DNA from 3 places in the Gottfriedia sp. NPDC057948 genome. Region 3 is predicted to be linked to each of the others. Evidence: riboswitches for the same ligand, from Rfam matches in the RefSeq annotation. Region 3 holds a riboswitch; each other region holds the start of a gene.
What was found. Region 3 has a riboswitch for cobalamin ahead of ACFVRR_RS13615 ((2Fe-2S) ferredoxin domain-containing protein). Riboswitches for the same ligand answer to the same signal wherever they lie in the genome.
Positions count from the first base shown of each region.

Region 1 (5,701 bases), on a different contig from region 3:
AATATATTTCAAATGAAATATAATAGTAAATAAACCATGCATTTAAGACAATGGATTAATTTAATATTAGTATAGGCTCATAAATAGACATAGTTATCCAATTTCTCTGATTTCAGGCAGAGTACTTTTTTGCTATAAAATTCATTAGCTTAAAAAGTTATCGGATATTGTACATAGTGTCTAAATTTGATGCCTCCTTAAAAATATTAATTTAATCTTAGCTTAATTTTAGTATGTTTTCAATGCTTTCTTTTTATTCTTTCCAAATTAATGCCAATTCCTTACTCAATTTCTTTCTTAATTGGCGACTTTCTAAACGTTTAAATGCTAATTGCTGTAATTTAATTTCTTCCTCAGTTTCTGGAATTACCTCTACTACTTTATGTGGTTTTCCATCTTTTAGTGCAACAAATGTTACAAAACATGTTGCTGCAACCCTTTTTTCAGCTGAAAGTAGGTCTTCGGCAGTAGCTCGAACGAATACTTCCATTGAGCTTGAGCCTGTTAAGATCACGAACGATTCATAATATATACAGTCACTTTCACGAACTGGACATAAAAATTCTACTGAATCCATCGATGCGGTTACACATTCCATTCTTGAATGCTTTGTAGCTGAAATGGATGCAATTAAGTCCATTGCGGCAAGCATTTTTCCTCCGAATAATGTACCATGGTTATTTAAATCAGTTGGAAATATTCTACTACTATCAAATACTTTGGATTCTTTTACATATCTACCATTCATCGATTTCACCCTATCATTAAATAATTGAATAATATTTTTCTCGAACTTTTTTCGCAGATTTTACCATATTTGATAAGGCATCTATTACCTCAGTTTCATTACGCGTCTTTAAACCACAGTCTGGATTAACCCAAAATCTATTTGCATCACATACTTTTAAAGAACTAATAATATTTTCTTCCATTTCCTCAACCGACGGTACCCTCGGACTATGAATATCATACACGCCTAAACCAATTCCAAATGGGTAAGGGGACTCAGCTAAATAAGTAGAAAATTCTTGATGACTTCTTGCATGTTCAATTGAAATAACATCTGCATCTAAATCAATAATTGTGTCCATAATATCGCTAAAATTGCTATAGCACATATGAGTATGTATTTGCGTTTCATTTCGGACGCTTGATGTAGCTAAACGAAATGCTCTCGTTACCCAATGTAAATATTGAGCCCCATCTTTTTGCTTCAAAGGTAAACCTTCTCGAATTGCAGGTTCATCAACTTGAATAATTGAAATGCCAGCAGCTTCAAGTGCATTTACTTCTTTACGTAAAGCTAATGCAATTTCATTTGCTATTTCCTCTCTTGTTCGATCCTCACGAACAAATGACCAATTTAATATTGTTACTGGACCTGTCAACATCCCTTTGACTGGTTTTGCTGTTAAGCTTTGTGCATACTCAGTTTCATTTACAGTAATGGGCTTTGTAAATTCAACTTTACTAAAAATAATTGGCGGTTTAACACAGCGTGATCCATAAGATTGAACCCATGCTTTTTTCGTAAATGCAAATCCCTCTAGTTTCTCACCAAAATATTCAACCATATCCGTACGCTCATACTCACCATGTACCAATACATCCATATCAATATTTTCTTGAAGTTCAACCCATTCTTTAATTTTCAATTTAATTTGATTCATATATTCTGAATCATCAATTCTTCCTTTGCGCCATTGCTGTCTTATTTGTTTAATTTCCTTCGTTTGAGGGAAACTTCCAATTGTAGTCGTTGGTAAAATCGGTAAATTCATTACTTTATTTTGTAATGGATATCTTAAATGGAATGGTACTGGTCTTCTAAAATCTTCTTCATTAATGGATTCCAATTCATTACTAGTTGAATGATTTTTTTTGCTAAGCTGTTTTAAATTTACTAAACAATTACTTGCATATTTAACTTCATTTTCAAACATTCTCGCTTTGTTTATAAATAAACTTTTTAGTATAACTAGCTCTTCTAATTTTTCATCGGCAAACGATAATGCCTCGAACAATGTTTCATTTAATAATTTCTCTTCAATTTTTGTAACTGGTACGTGAAGCAAACTACAAGACGGTTGAATCCACCAATCTTTTGGACTTATTTCTTTTTTAAGAGAATTTAAAAAATCAATGGAATCATTTAAATCATTTCTCCAAATATTACGCCCATTAAGTATTCCTACGCCTAATACCTTGTCATTTGGAAATCCGTACTTCAGGATCGACTCTAAATTTCCATCTTTACCGTGAACAAAATCAAGACCAATGCCTTCTACTGGGAATGAAATTAGTTCTTTATATTGTTCAACTGCTTCAAAGTAAGTTTGAAGCATGATTGATAATGTAGGTACAGCTTTTGCGATTTGATCATATACTTCTTTCATAAAACGAATATCTTCGCTTGATTCTTCTAACACAAAACATGGTTCATCAATTTGTACCCACTCAACACCTTCACTTTCTAGCTCTTTAAGCATTTGTATATAAAGGCTTACTAGATTATTTATTATGTTTCGTTTTTCTTCTTCCTGGTAACCTTTTGCTAACTGTACAAATGAATAGATTCCTAGAATGACAGGTTTCGTTTTTATACCAAGCTCAATGAATGCCTCTTTGTATGCTTCTAAAGGCTTATTGAATAGTAATTTAGATTGCTTTTCTTTTTGATATTCAGGAACGATATAGTGATAGTTTGTATTAAACCATTTCGTCATTTCACAAGCTACAATGTTTTTACTTCCTCTTGCTAATGCAAAATACGTATCTAGACTTGGTCTATCATTAATTTCACCAAATCGACTAGGAATCCAGCCAAACATAGTGGCAAAATCTAGTACATGATCATAAAACGTAAAATCATTTACAGGGACTAGCTCCACACCTAAATCGTACTGTTTTTTTATTGAGCTTAATCTTAGTGATTTCATTTCCTTCTCAAATTCTTCTTGATTCATTTTCTTTTGCCAAAAGCTTTCTAACGTTTTTTTCCATTCACGATTTTCACCAATTCTCGGATATCCTAGATTACTTATGTGTACCACTTTTACCCTCTCCTTTTAACTAAAATAAAAAAGCATTTTTATCTCATAAGAGACAAAAATGCCTTTAAGTTGGAAAACATAAATAATTAGAATACGTTAACTTAAGCTTTCTTTCCATAAGGCACCTCCCTATCTCTCGTAGGTCAAACAGCGTCGTTAGAATAGGCAGGTCTCCTGACTTAAGAATCTTTGTAAATAAAAGCCTTCCCTATTTTAATAAGTGGCATCTTCATATTTACTCCTCTATTACAGTGGCGGGACCGTGTTGGAATTAAACCAAACTTCCCTTTTAAGTAAATGATTTCAAACTTTGAACTTCATTTACACCTATTCCCTACTATTTAGTTTTCATCATTTTGTCATAAAATGCAAAAATAGTCAAAATATTTATTTTTTATTTTCCGAACTATTTAAAAAAAATTTTTATTTTGGATTAAATAAATGCTGTTGATTTAGTAATTCAAGAAATTAAAAAATGCGTTCGTATATTAATCTCATCCAGTTTCATTACTGTTTGATCTTATCATACGAACGCATTGATTGTTTATAAAATTTATTTTTTTATTGAATAGCTATGTTCAAAGAAACATCTTACCATCAAACTAAGTAATGTATTAATTAGCTATTTCTTCATCTGATTGAGCATCTAATGGTACACGTTTTCCGATACCAAAAGCATAGAAACAAACGACAAGGATTGCCAAGAAAATAATCCCTACAATAAGTGAGATACGTGTGTCATCATTAAACCACATACCGATCAATACCATAACTAAATAGGCTAATGTTAAGTAGTTAGTAAATGGTGCAAAAGGCATTTTAAAAGGATGATTTTTAATTTCATCTCCTTTTACTTTTCTGAAACGAATATGACTAATTAAGATGACAAACCACGGGATCATCCCAGGAAGTACACTTGCACTGTATACATACACGAATAAGTTTTTTGGTGCAATAAAATTTAAAATAACACCAATTACTAAACCAATTAGTACACCGAACGTACCGAATAAAGGCACTCCGTTATTTGAGACTTTTGTAAAATATTTTGGTGCTTGTCCATTTATACCTAATGTATAAAGCATGCGACCTGCACTATAAATACCACTGTTACAACCAGACAATGCAGCAGTGATTACGACAAAGTTAATAATTCCAGCTGCAGCTGTAATACCAAATTTTGCAAAAGTTACAACAAACGGGCTACCAATCGAATTTAGTTGATCCCAAGGGAAAACTGTTACAATTACAAAAATAGCACCAATATAGAAAATTAAAATACGCCAAATAAGACTTTGAATCGCATCTTTTAATGTTTTTTTCGGATTTTCTGCTTCTCCAGCTGTAATACCGATTAATTCAACGCCTTGATAAGCTCCAACAACTAGTGAAAGTGCAAAGAAGAAACCTGACCAACCACCTGTAAAGAAGCCGCCATTTTTCCAAAGGTTAGATATACCAATCGCATTTCCACCGTTTCCAAGACCAAAGAAAATAAGACCAAATCCTGCAACAATCATCAATAAAATCGTAACGACTTTAATCATTGCAAACCAAAATTCAAATTCACCAAATGATTTAACCGAAATTAAATTTGCTGCACCAAGAATCACAATTGCAATAATTCCTGGTATCCAAGCAGGTAAGTCTGGAAACCAGTACTTCATATATGCCCCAACTGCTATAATTTCTGACATTCCAACAATAACCCACTGGAACCAGTTACTCCAAGCAGTCATATACCCTGCTAAAGGGTGTATATATTTATGGCCAAATGTCGCAAATGAACCAGTACTTGGCTCTAGGTATAACATTTCCCCCATTGCACGCATAATGAAGAAGATAAATATCCCCGAAATTGCATAAGCAAGCATTACTGATGGGCCTGTCCAATGAATGGTACTCGTTGAACCCATAAATAAACCTACACCGATTGTACCGCCTAAAGCAATCATCTGAATATGGCGCGCTTTCAATCCTTTTTTCAATTCCTTTTGTGCCATTCTATTTCCTCCCCTTCCTGATGAAACAATTGTCACTTTTTGAATCAACCTTAAAAACTTCTCCCCTAAAACCATTACTAACTTACTTTAGAATATTTACAGTTATAAAGCTTCTTTATTTTCCTATCATTAACTGATCTTTCGAATTGAACTTGGAATATTTTCCTTATTTTTCTTTCGTAAAATACTAATAAAATAACCAATAAAACCACCAATAATAGCTGGAAATATCCAACCTAAACCTAAACTATACAACGGGAGGTACTTAGTGAAGAAATGATGAATTACTTCAATTTGTATTCCAGCTGAGTTTAACCCATCAAAAAGGCTGACAATAAAAGTTAAGATCAAACTACCTTGATACACTTCTGACCTACCTTTAAATGTATAGTGTAAGAATGTTAAGAAAATTAAAGATATAGCGATAGGGTATAGTGTCATTAATACAGGAATTGAAACTTTAATTAACTGAGTTAACCCTATATTAGCTATAAGTGTACTAAATACAGTCATAATGATCGCAATTTTTTTGTAAGAAATGGCTGGAAACAATTCATGAAAAAAAGTAGAACAAGCAGTGATTAGACCTACACTCGTAGTCAAACATGCCACTGTAATCATTAAACCTAATAATATTGCCCCATA
Region 1 is NZ_JBHVPN010000001.1:793,803-799,503, reverse strand. It holds gene ACFVRR_RS03705 (acyl-CoA thioesterase) at 254-748, opposite strand; gene metE (5-methyltetrahydropteroyltriglutamate--homocysteine S-methyltransferase) at 765-3,053, opposite strand; cobalamin riboswitch at 3,201-3,399, opposite strand; gene ACFVRR_RS03695 (amino acid permease) at 3,668-5,056, opposite strand; gene brnQ (branched-chain amino acid transport system II carrier protein) at 5,186-5,701, opposite strand, start outside.
Region 1: another riboswitch for cobalamin. It lies ahead of metE (5-methyltetrahydropteroyltriglutamate--homocysteine S-methyltransferase); the one in region 3 lies ahead of ACFVRR_RS13615 ((2Fe-2S) ferredoxin domain-containing protein).

Region 2 (5,701 bases), on a different contig from region 3:
CCAGTATTTACTTCAGACAATTCTTCAGCGAAGGATATCGTTGTGTTTCCGCATCTAACGATTGATAATGACGCGCATAAAGTAATTGTTGAAGGGGAAGAGATCAGTTTAACGCCAAAAGAATACGAACTACTGTTGTTTTTAGCTAAGGCACCTGACAAAGTATTTGATCGTGAAACATTATTAAAATCAGTTTGGCAATATGATTTTTTCGGAGATTTACGTACAGTAGACACACATGTTAAACGTCTCCGAGAAAAACTGAGTAAAAGCTCTGAGGATGCTGCGAAAATGATCGTCACTGTTTGGGGTGTCGGTTATAAATTTGAAGTAGGTCAGGAGTAATGATCGTAAGAAGTTTAGTTGGAAAGCTTTGGCTGACAATTATCTTACTAGTCTCTCTTGTATTATCATTCTTGACCTTTGTCTTAATAGGATTTTTTGAAAAATTTTATATTGACCTTCAAGTACAAAATATGAAGGATGATGCCACAAAAATTGCACAGTTAATAGAAAATGGTCAACCACTCTCCGATATTGAGTATTTATCAAATAATATTGTTAGTAGATATTCAAGAGTAATCATTTCTATTGACGGTCAAGAGCCATGGTATTCAAATAATACATATGGAATACAGGAGCTACCATTTAAAGAAATTAAAAATGATGAAATCTTAAATAAAACGTTAACTGATCATAAAGAGGTCAGTAAAAGACTTGTTTATGGTGAAAATAGTGAGAGAGAAAAATTAGTTGTAGGTGCTCCATTACATACAAACTCAAAAAATGGAGCTGTATTTATATACCAAACATTACAACCTGTAAAAGTGATGATTCACCAAACGACTAATTTTGTCTTGCTCGCGGCATCGATTGGGATCGTATTAACAACATTTTTCTCATTTTTTCTTTCTTCTAAAATTACAGCTCCTCTTAGAAAGATGAAAGAAGTTGTAAGTAGTATGACTTCAGGGAATTTTAATGTGAAAGTACCAATCCATTCAAGTGATGAAATTGGAGAACTTGCGTATTCATTTAACAAGATGAGTAAACAATTAAATTTTAATATGAATGCATTAAAACAAGAGAAGGAGAAAGTTTCTAATATTATTACAAGTATGGTAGATGGTGTAATTTCGATTGATAAAGAAGGTCAAATCGTGACATCGAATCCACCAGCTGAACGTTTTTTGAAAATGCTTAATGATGATCAATTTGAAGAACCTTCTTCACTTGTTTTAACGAAGGAACTATTAGATTTATTTGTATTAGTTGTCGAAAGTGAGAAAAAGCAATTTATAGAACTAAATTTCGATCAAGGCAATTGGCAAGTTTTAATGTCGCCTCTTTATAATCAAACAAATATAAGAGGCGTTGTAGCGGTGATTCGGGATGTTACAGAACAAAGACGTTTAGAAAAGATGAGAAAAGATTTTATAGCGCATGTTTCTCATGAACTTCGAACGCCTATTTCCTTATTACAAGGTTATAGCGAAGCGATTGTTGATGGTGTAGCAGAATCCAAGGAAGAGATGCAAGAATTGTCACAAATCATCTATGATGAGTCACTTAGAATGGGTCGATTAGTAAATGATTTGTTAGATTTAGCAAGAATGGAGAACGGATTTACTGAACTAAATAGAGACTTCGTTCCTCTAGTACAATTTGTAGATCGGATTTTACGCAAGTTTAAAGGTTTATCAAAGGAAAAAAATATTAAACTATTTGGAGAAATCGACAACATTCCGCATTTAAATATCTACATAGATGAGGATCGGATGGAACAGGTTTTTACAAATTTAATTGATAATGCAATAAGACATACAAATGAAAATGGAAGAATAATTGTTTCAGTAAATCAAAATGAAAGATCAACTACATTTAATTTTATTGATTCAGGTGCAGGGATTTCAAAAGAAGATTTACCTTTTGTATTTGAACGTTTTTATAAAGCGGATAAAGCTCGTACAAGAGGTAGAAGTGGCACGGGTTTAGGTTTATCAATCGTTAAAAATATTGTAACAGCACATGGTGGATCGATTCAGGTCTATAGTGAAGTAGGACAGGGAACGACATTTAAAGTTAAAATACCGCATAATTTACGAATGAACGAAAAAGATGTAGAGTAATCTTGTTTCATATAAAACATATTACTTTTAAGTTTACAGAAGATATCACTGCTAAACACGCAAAAAACAAAAAAATAAGTAAAATAATAAACATATAAAGAAAATAATTGAATTCTTACCAAATTTATCTTACGATTGAATTAATGAAATATTGATGAGTTTAGTGCAAGTATTGCTTAAAAGGGAATCTGGTATAATCCAGAACTGTCCCCGCAACTGTAATGTGGACGAAACGAATAGCCACTGTTCTTTAAGAATGGGAAGGTCGGAGTAGGTTGAAACAAAGTCAGTAGACCTGCTAAATTCATCCTTGTTCAATTCTTCGGGGAGTAAGAATTTGAAGCAGCAGTTGCAAGAATTCTTGTATTTATATGTTGTTTCAGCCCCGTTCAAAATGAATGGGTTTTTTTTATGCTTTCCAAAATATTAGGAGGATTTAAATGAAGAAGTTTTTATCAAGTTTTATCATTATGTTATTGTGTTTAGGATTATTTGGTTGTAATAATGATACGACACAAAAAAAATCGAATGTAAGTAAGAGTGAACAAGCAACTTTTCCAATGACTGTAAAAGATGCAACGAACAAAGAAGTTAGCTTTAAAGAGGCACCTAAAAGAATCGTATCACTTATTCCAAGTAATACTGAAATCTTGTTTTCTATTGGTGATGGCAAGGATGTAGTAGGGGTAACGGATTTTGACAATTATCCAAAAGAAGTAAAATCAATTGATAAAGTTGGCGGAAATAATGCCGATATGACTTATAATGTTGAAAAAATTATTTCATTAAAGCCAGATTTAGTTTTAGCGCATGAATCAAGTTTAGGAATTTCTGCTGACGGTTTAGAACAGATCAAACAAGCGGGGATCAATGTTTTTGTTGTAAAAAATGCTGCAACTATTAAAGACGTGTATGATACAATTCAACAAGTTGGAGAAATAACGGGAAAAACTGAGCAATCGAAAAAAGTAGTAACTGGTATGAAAACAAAATTAGATGAAATTAGCAAAAAAACAGCTAAAGCAAATACAAATCCAAAGGTTTGGCTTGAAATATCAGGACCACCAGAAATATATACAGCAGGTAAAGGTACGTTCTTAGATGAAATGCTTTCGATTGTTCATGCTAAAAACGTTGCTGAAAGTGAAAAAGGTTGGGTTAAGTATAGTGAGGAATCAGCTATTAAAGCGAATCCTGATGTGATTTTAACTACTTATGGATATTATGTTCCAAATTTAGAAAAAACTGTAATGGCTAGAAAAAACTGGCAAACAGTAAACGCAATTAAAAATCACCGTGTATATGATGTTAATTCAGATACAACATCTAGACCTGGTCCAAGACTTGCAGAGGGAGTCGAAGCAATTGCAAAGGCGGTTTACCCAGAGCTTTATAAATAATACATATTTAATCTTTTTAATTCCAATTATCTTATTAATTTTTTTATTTATTTTAGGGGTTTCGATTGGGTCTACATCGATTCCCTTTTCTTCTATTATTTCTAGCTTTTCAGATGCTCTATTTAAAACTGATTATGTTCCAGCTGATATTCAAACAATTGTCATGAATATACGAGTGCCAAGGGTAATGTTAGCTGGATTAGTCGGTGCTAGCCTTTCGTTGGCAGGTGTTGCATTTCAAGGAATACTTAAAAATCCATTAGCTGATCCTTTTACATTAGGTGTCTCTTCAGGTGCCTCTGTAGGAGCGGTGGTTGTTTTATTTTTTCAAATAAGCTTACCTTTTGTAACTTATTTTACTTTGCCAGTTGTTAGTATATTATTTGGATTTGGAACACTCATCTTATTATTACTATTTGTTCGAAAACTAGATCCATCTCTTAATGTAGAGACAATCATACTAGGTGGCATTATAATAAGTTCGTTTTGTTCTGCATTATTATCATTATTTATAACGTTTTCAAATAATGAATTACGTACAGTAATTGGCTGGTTAATGGGTAATATCGGTGGGAGGGGCATTCAGTACTCTCTTAGTTTATTACCGTTTTTAATCATTTCATTCTTAATTTTATTTAGTCAAAATAGGCAGCTAGATGCGATGACATTTGGTAGCACAAATGCAAAACATATCGGAATTGATGTAAAAAAATCCACTTATTTAATTTTGTTAACTGGTAGTATTTTGTCTGGTGCAGCAGTAGCTGTTTCTGGAACAATTGGATTTGTGGGATTAGTTGTTCCGCATTTTACTAGAACTTTGGTAGGGCCATTACATAAAAAATTACTTCCATTATCAATGATCAATGGCGCAATATTTTTAATCGGGTCGGACATATTATCAAGAGTTGTATTAGCCCCAAGAGAGTTACCAATCGGGGTAATTACTTCATTAATTGGTGCTCCAATATTTGCATTAATTTTACTATCTTTGAAAAGAAATAGGGGAAAAGTATGATTAAATGTCAAGATATCTCATATTCATATGATGGAATTCATACTGATTTGGATGAACTGTCTTATTCTATTAATCAAGGAGAATGGCTAGGAATTATTGGTCCAAATGGGAGTGGAAAGTCAACGTTTTTAAATATTCTTAGTGGACTTTTTAAACCGTCTAAAGGAAATGTCATGTTAGATGGAGAATTTGTATCTAGTATGTCTAATAAACAAATAGCAAAAAAGATTGCTGTTTTATCACAACAAAATTCCTATACATATTCTTATGAGGTAAAAGAAACAGTTAAACTTGGACGTCTTGCTCATTCGTCTTCCTTTTTTCCTAGCTGGTCCACAATCGATGAAACTGCAGTCAATAATGCAATGATGATGACTGGTACTAAGAAGATGGAAAAAAGCCTCATAAATGAAATTAGTGGTGGTGAGCGTCAAAGAGTATTTCTTGCTCAATGCTTTGCTCAGGAAACACCATATATTTTTTTAGACGAACCAAGTAACCATTTAGATTTAATGCATACAATTAAAATTTTAGATGTTTTAAAGGAATTACAAAAACATGAGAATAAAACGATCGTAACTGTTTTTCATGACTTGAATTTAGCAAGTCTTTACTGTGATCGATTAATAGGATTAAAGGACGGAAAAATTTATATCGAAGGAAAAACAGACTTAGTTTTAAGTGAAGATTTATTAAAAGGTTTATATGACACATCTTTTCAAATTTTAGATAATCCCGAAACAAATAAAAAAGTCATTATTTATAAAAGTAATGTATTGTAAATTAAAATTGAAAAAAGGAGAGATTTTTCATGAAAATTTATACAAAAACTGGGGATAAAGGTCAGACTAGCTTAGTAGGTAAACGAGTTGACAAAGATGATTTAAGGGTAGAGTCTTACGGGACAATTGACGAAGTAAATACAATCGTTGGTTACGCAATGACATATTTAGATCATCAAGATACGAGAGATATTTACAATTCACTTCAAAAGATCCAACATGAACTATTTGACTGTGGTGGAGATTTGGCAGTAGTAAAGGATAGCATCCCTTTTAAAACGACAGAGAAAATGGTTGAAGAGCTTGAAACATTAATCGATGAATATATGGAAGCAACTCCCCCATTACAACGTTTTATTTTACCAGGTGGGT
Region 2 is NZ_JBHVPN010000004.1:313,770-319,470, forward strand. It holds gene ACFVRR_RS10140 (response regulator transcription factor) at 1-345, shown strand, start outside; gene ACFVRR_RS10145 (ATP-binding protein) at 345-2,129, shown strand; cobalamin riboswitch at 2,274-2,446, shown strand; gene ACFVRR_RS10150 (ABC transporter substrate-binding protein) at 2,570-3,529, shown strand; gene ACFVRR_RS10155 (FecCD family ABC transporter permease) at 3,495-4,547, shown strand; gene ACFVRR_RS10160 (ABC transporter ATP-binding protein) at 4,544-5,329, shown strand; gene ACFVRR_RS10165 (cob(I)yrinic acid a,c-diamide adenosyltransferase) at 5,359-5,701, shown strand, end outside.
Region 2: another riboswitch for cobalamin. It lies ahead of ACFVRR_RS10150 (ABC transporter substrate-binding protein); the one in region 3 lies ahead of ACFVRR_RS13615 ((2Fe-2S) ferredoxin domain-containing protein).

Region 3 (5,701 bases):
TACTTTTATAAAAGAGATTGGTCTTTATTGTAGTTTATAGTAATCTTCTATACTCAAGCATATTTTCAATGGCTAGAAGGTATTGAGTTAAAAAAGTTCTATGTTTCTTTACTATCTCTCTCGATGTCAAAACCTTCATTTTCGAGGATACTAACATAATGACTAAAAGTACTTCTTTAAGGTTAAGTTGTTTGGCCGCTTCACTTGGACTATATACGATTTGTTCATTATCCATACCCTTATATCACCTCTAAAAATAAGCTTTATATGGTCATGAATTATCCTCTAAACCCTCATAAATTAACCATTATTATGTTATGTATAAGAGGTTATATGTTATGTGTAGCATCTTTTTTTATTTTTTATAACCTGGTATAGGAGAGATAAATCAAGCCATGTATTTAAAAATCCAAAATTACTACTCAAATTTTCCTCCAAAGCTAATTCATTAAAAAAAATACTTCTATTAGATAATAACTGATGCAAAATAATATTTTAATAAAAATTTTATGGTAATAATCTGTCTATTATATAATAATTCAATAAAAAGTTATTCTGTTTTGGTGAACAGATCAACTTTTTATTGAATACATAGAAGAATATTGTATTTTTATCGATAGTGAATCTAGTAAAAATCCAAATGAAATTATTCAGAGATATGCAAAGGTTCTAATGAAGATTCATTCGTTACTTTCTGATCATAACATTAAATGAAGATGCAGATGCCAAAGTGAATTATTTGTTTTGTTATTATCCTAGATGGTGTAGAATTTCCCTAACAGTATTTTTAAAAAAATTTCTAGTAATAGAATATTAATTTTCGGATGAACTGCTGGTTAAAAATGAAAAGACAATACTACACTCCTAAAATTTCAGTATTCAAAATAAATACTTTATTTATATCTAAAATTTTGGTAATATAATAAAAAAGTAGTTTGAAAGAAAAAGTAATTAAAATCATTACTTCTTAATCTTTCATCATTGTATGAAACGGATAAAAAAATGTCCACTAGGTTATTTGTATAAGTTAGAATTAGAAAAAGAATTTAGTCGTATTACTCATAAAGGATCTAGCTAACTTGGTACGAATTAATGTTCATCTACATATTGATGAAGACGTTTTCAATTGTGAATAAGAAAAATCAAAATATAACAATGAAGTAAAACTAAGAAAAATAAAGATGATGATTGGGGAGAAGAAGATGAAATTCAAGGCAAAAAAGATAGCTGAAATAGGGGAACATGTCTTATTTAAGAATGAAATTAAAGGGATTGTTGAAAAGGTCAATGAAAATACAGTTATTGTAAATATAATCGATAATAAAACGGAATTGGTGTTTGAAGGAAACAGAACAGTTGTATCACATAAAAATTACAAAGTGATTGATGGTATCTGAAGGGAAAGAAAAGTCAGTTATTCTTGAGTTATTAAAATATTTTTAACGAATATTCTAAATATTGAAAATGTAAGCGTTTTCTGTTATACTAAATAGTAGGTTGGATGGCATGTGTGGCTATCATCGTATTTGGCGTAGGTGGGGCCAGTACTCGGGACAGATCCGATAGGATTTGTGATGTGAAAATGTATTGGGTTGATAAGATGTAATAGAGTAACAATGAAATAGTCGCTCATGGAACGGCTGTTTTAGTCGAAAAAATATAATAAAAAAACCTTGTAATTTCAAGGTTTTTTTTATTTCCTTTTTTATAGAATTAAAAATAAATAAAAGTGCGGACAATTTCACGGACAAGTTTACAAGAAAACCACACGAAGAGTTCACTTTTTACTTGTCCTTAATAACAAAAAGTTTTAAAAAAAGAAATGTCGATATTTAATTTCTGCTATTTCTATATTACATTCAATTACTTAACCAAGATGAAGTTATTGGAGGGTAGCGTTTTCCTTAAAGTAGTTTAAAAACTCTTGAAATATTAAATCTGATAGACTAGAATAATATTATCTAATAAATTAAATACTAATTTGTTAACAATTAGTTAAGATGCCTTAGGGCTTAATAGGGAATCTGGAGCATTACCAGAACTGTCCCCGCAACTGTAAGTGTGGACGAAATAGACAAACCACTGAAACGTTTATATGGACGTTACGGGAAGGGTCTAAAGTAGGAAGATACACAAGTCAGGAGACCTGTCTTAGCTTTTAAAGTTTCGATTTCTTCGGGTGTTGAGAAGATGAAACGTTTGGACAAAAAGGATTATTTTTTAACTTTCTTTGTGCTGGCGTTTTATCCGTTCAACTTTTGTTGAACGGATTTTTTCGTTTTAATGATTCTAAATCATTTTTTATGCCTATATTATGCCTCTAGAAGAAACAAGTCTTTTTAAAAATTGAATAGATTAGGATTGGTGCACTATGAAAATTAGTGCTTAAAAGGGAAGTACGGTTTAAATCCGTCACGGTACCCGCCACTGTAAGGGGAGTTCATTGCAGATGTCACTGAAGGAATTTGGGAAGACGCAATAGAATGATGAACCTAAGTCAGGAGACCTGCCTTTACCTAATAGCTTCAATCAACCTACGGGAACATAGGTAGAAGTGCTGAACTTACATCGCTATTTTTTTGTGTGTATTTATTCTGCACCCCTATGTCCATAGGGGTGCTTTTTTTATGAAAAAACGAAAGGGAGTATGTTACATGACTACTTGGAATTTACAAGGGACGAAACATCATGTCCTCATTTGTAACGGCAGCAGCTGTATGAGAAAGGGTGGGGAGGAAGCGACACAAGCAATACGGAATGAAATCACCAATTTAAGCTTAGATTCAATCATACATACTACAAGAACGAGATGCAACGGGAGATGTAAGGATGCACCTGTTGCCATCGTCTATCCTTCAGGGACTTGGTATAAAAACGTAACCCCAGAAGTGGGAACTACGATTGTAAAGCGTCATCTGGCTGAAGGTCATTGCCTTCAGGAGCATTCGATCTATCAATATTCCGAAGCTGGATTCATACATCCAGAAGGGTCGGAATGCATCGAAGGAATACAAAAAGCGGTTAAAGAAAAGATTTAACAGCGGATAGTAGCTGGATTCTAGTTTGAAATTGTGGAAGGTGGCGTAATAGTGTGAAAGGTAAATTATTGGTTATTGGTTTTGGCCCAGGTGATGAAAAACATATTACCGGACGGGCAAAGGAAGCCATCCAAGAAAGTGATATCATTATCGGCTACAAAACCTACGTGGATTTAATCAAGGGATTAATAGCTGGAAAGCAAATCATCAGCACAGGAATGACAGAAGAAGTGAGCCGTGCGCAGGAGGCTGTGAAACAAGCTGAGCTCGGTTACACGGTAGCTGTCATTTCGAGCGGTGATGCCGGTGTATATGGAATGGCAGGACTTGTTTACGAAGTGCTAATTGAAAAAGGCTGGAAAAAAGACTCAGGGGTAAAAGTGGAGGTGGTCCCTGGCATTTCTGCCATCAACTCCTGTGCTGCTTTATTAGGCGCGCCGGTCATGCATGATGCCTGTACGATTAGCTTAAGTGACCATTTAACACCTTGGAGCTTGATCGAGCAACGAATCGAAGCGGCCGCTCAAGCTGATTTTGTGATTGCCCTATACAATCCAAAAAGCGGGAGAAGAACACGGCAGATCATGGAAGCACAAAAAATTCTATTAAAATATCGCTCGCCAGACACCCCTGTAGGATTGGTAAAGAGCGCCTTCCGTGATAGTCAAAAGATCGTCTTAACCAATTTACAAGAGATGTTAGATCATGAAATTGGCATGTTAACCACCGTTTTAATTGGCAACTCATCAACATTTTTCTACGATGAATTGATGATCACCCCGCGCGGTTATCAGCGGAAGTATACATTAAATCAGGCAATTCAACCTTTGAAACCGCATCAGCGTCTGCAAAAGGAAGCCGAACCATGGGCACTGGAGCAAATGGAAGATGGTATGCCGGTAAACAAGAAACTAGTCACCCCAACCTCTGTGAAAGAGTCGCCAAGAGAGTTGGCTGAGGAAGCCTTGCAAATGATCCTAGGTGAGACCTATGGACAAACCCAAGGTTTAATTGTGAAGCAAGACTTTCAATCTATTTTTGAGGTAGCGGTCAGCCCTGGTGTCGCCAATAAAAAATTTACCGCGCATCAGATGGTCATTCTTTCCGAAATTATCGGAGAAGAAGGAGTCATGGAATACACACAAGACCATTTTATGAAGCTGCAAATTTTAACCTCTAAGCCTGATGAGATTATTGAAAAACTAACTGCAGCCAACTTTTTAATTGCTCCTGTTGGCGACGTATTAACCGTAAAAGCCTGTGATTTTTGTGACGGAGAAAAGAAGGATTCTATCCCTTATGCCGATGAGCTACAAGTAAGGCTTGGCGGCATGGAACTCCCAAAAGAACTGAAACTTGGTGTGAATGGCTGCGGCATGGCATGTTATGGAGCCGTAAAAGAAGATATTGGCATTGTCTACCGTAAAGGAGCGTTTGATTTGTTTTTAGGAGCCAAGACAGCTGGAAGAACCGCCCATAATGGCCAAATCGTAGCTGAAGGAATCGCACCGGAAAAAATTGTCGGGGTCATAGAGGGAATTGTTCAAGAGTACCAACAAAAAGCGTATCCAAATGAACGTTTCTATAAATTTTTTAAACGGGTCAAAGAAGTTCAAGGTTTTGTGTACCAGGATATCACACCAAATCTTAAAATCGAAGCAGCTGTTTGCGGGGAATAAAGGAGAGAAGTCTAGCGATAATTGGCAGGTAAGGCATTTACAAACAAAGGGGAGGAAATATTTTGAGAGCAATTTTATTTGTGGGGCATGGAAGTAGAGATCAAGAAGGAAATCAGCAGGTTCGAGAGTTCATCCGTGAGATGAGAAAGACTTGGGAAGATTCTTTCCTGCTCGAGACGTGTTTTTTAGAATTTGAACAACCAACAGTGAATCAAGGCATCGATCTATGTGTGGAGAAAGGGGCCGACCATGTTGTCTTGATTCCGATCATGCTCTTACAGGCAGGACACTCCAAAATTCATATTCCAGCAGCTATTGATGAGGCAAAGAATAAATATCCGTTTGTTCAATTTACTTATGGCCGACCAATTGGTGTTCATGAGGAAACATTTGAAATTCTAAAAACTAGATTAATGGAAATTGGCGAGAATGTAGAAACCATCGAAGACGATACGGCTGTCCTTTTGTTAGGACGTGGCGGAAGCGACCCTGATGCGAATAGTGATTTATATAAAATTGCTAGATTACTATGGGAAAAAACAAACTATAAAATCGTCGAACCTGCTTTTATGGGGGTGACCAATCCTTTAGTTAACGAAGGGATTGAGCGCTGTATTAAGCTTGGAGCAAAAAAAGTAGTAATCCTGCCTTACTTTCTATTCACTGGCATCCTGATTAAACGGTTAGAAGATATGATGGTACCTATTCAAAATCAATATTCCGCGGTTGAAATTAAGTTGGCTGACTATTTTGGTTATCATCCAAAATTACAGACAATTTTAATCGATCGGGTGGAAGAAGCCCTTCGTGATGAAGTGAAGATGAACTGTGATACCTGCCAATACCGTCTTAATGTGATGGAACATATCGATCACCACCACCATCATGACCACGATCATCATCACGGCCATAACCATGAACATCATGACCATGATCACAAACATGCGGTGCAAAAGGCTGGAGATAGAGGATGATTTTCGTATT
Region 3 is NZ_JBHVPN010000008.1:1,386-7,086, forward strand. It holds gene ACFVRR_RS13610 (DUF2187 family protein) at 1,203-1,397, shown strand; cobalamin riboswitch at 1,982-2,168, shown strand; cobalamin riboswitch at 2,346-2,528, shown strand; gene ACFVRR_RS13615 ((2Fe-2S) ferredoxin domain-containing protein) at 2,655-3,038, shown strand; gene cobJ (precorrin-3B C(17)-methyltransferase) at 3,092-4,717, shown strand; gene ACFVRR_RS13625 (sirohydrochlorin chelatase) at 4,780-5,691, shown strand; gene cobK (precorrin-6A reductase) at 5,688-5,701, shown strand, end outside.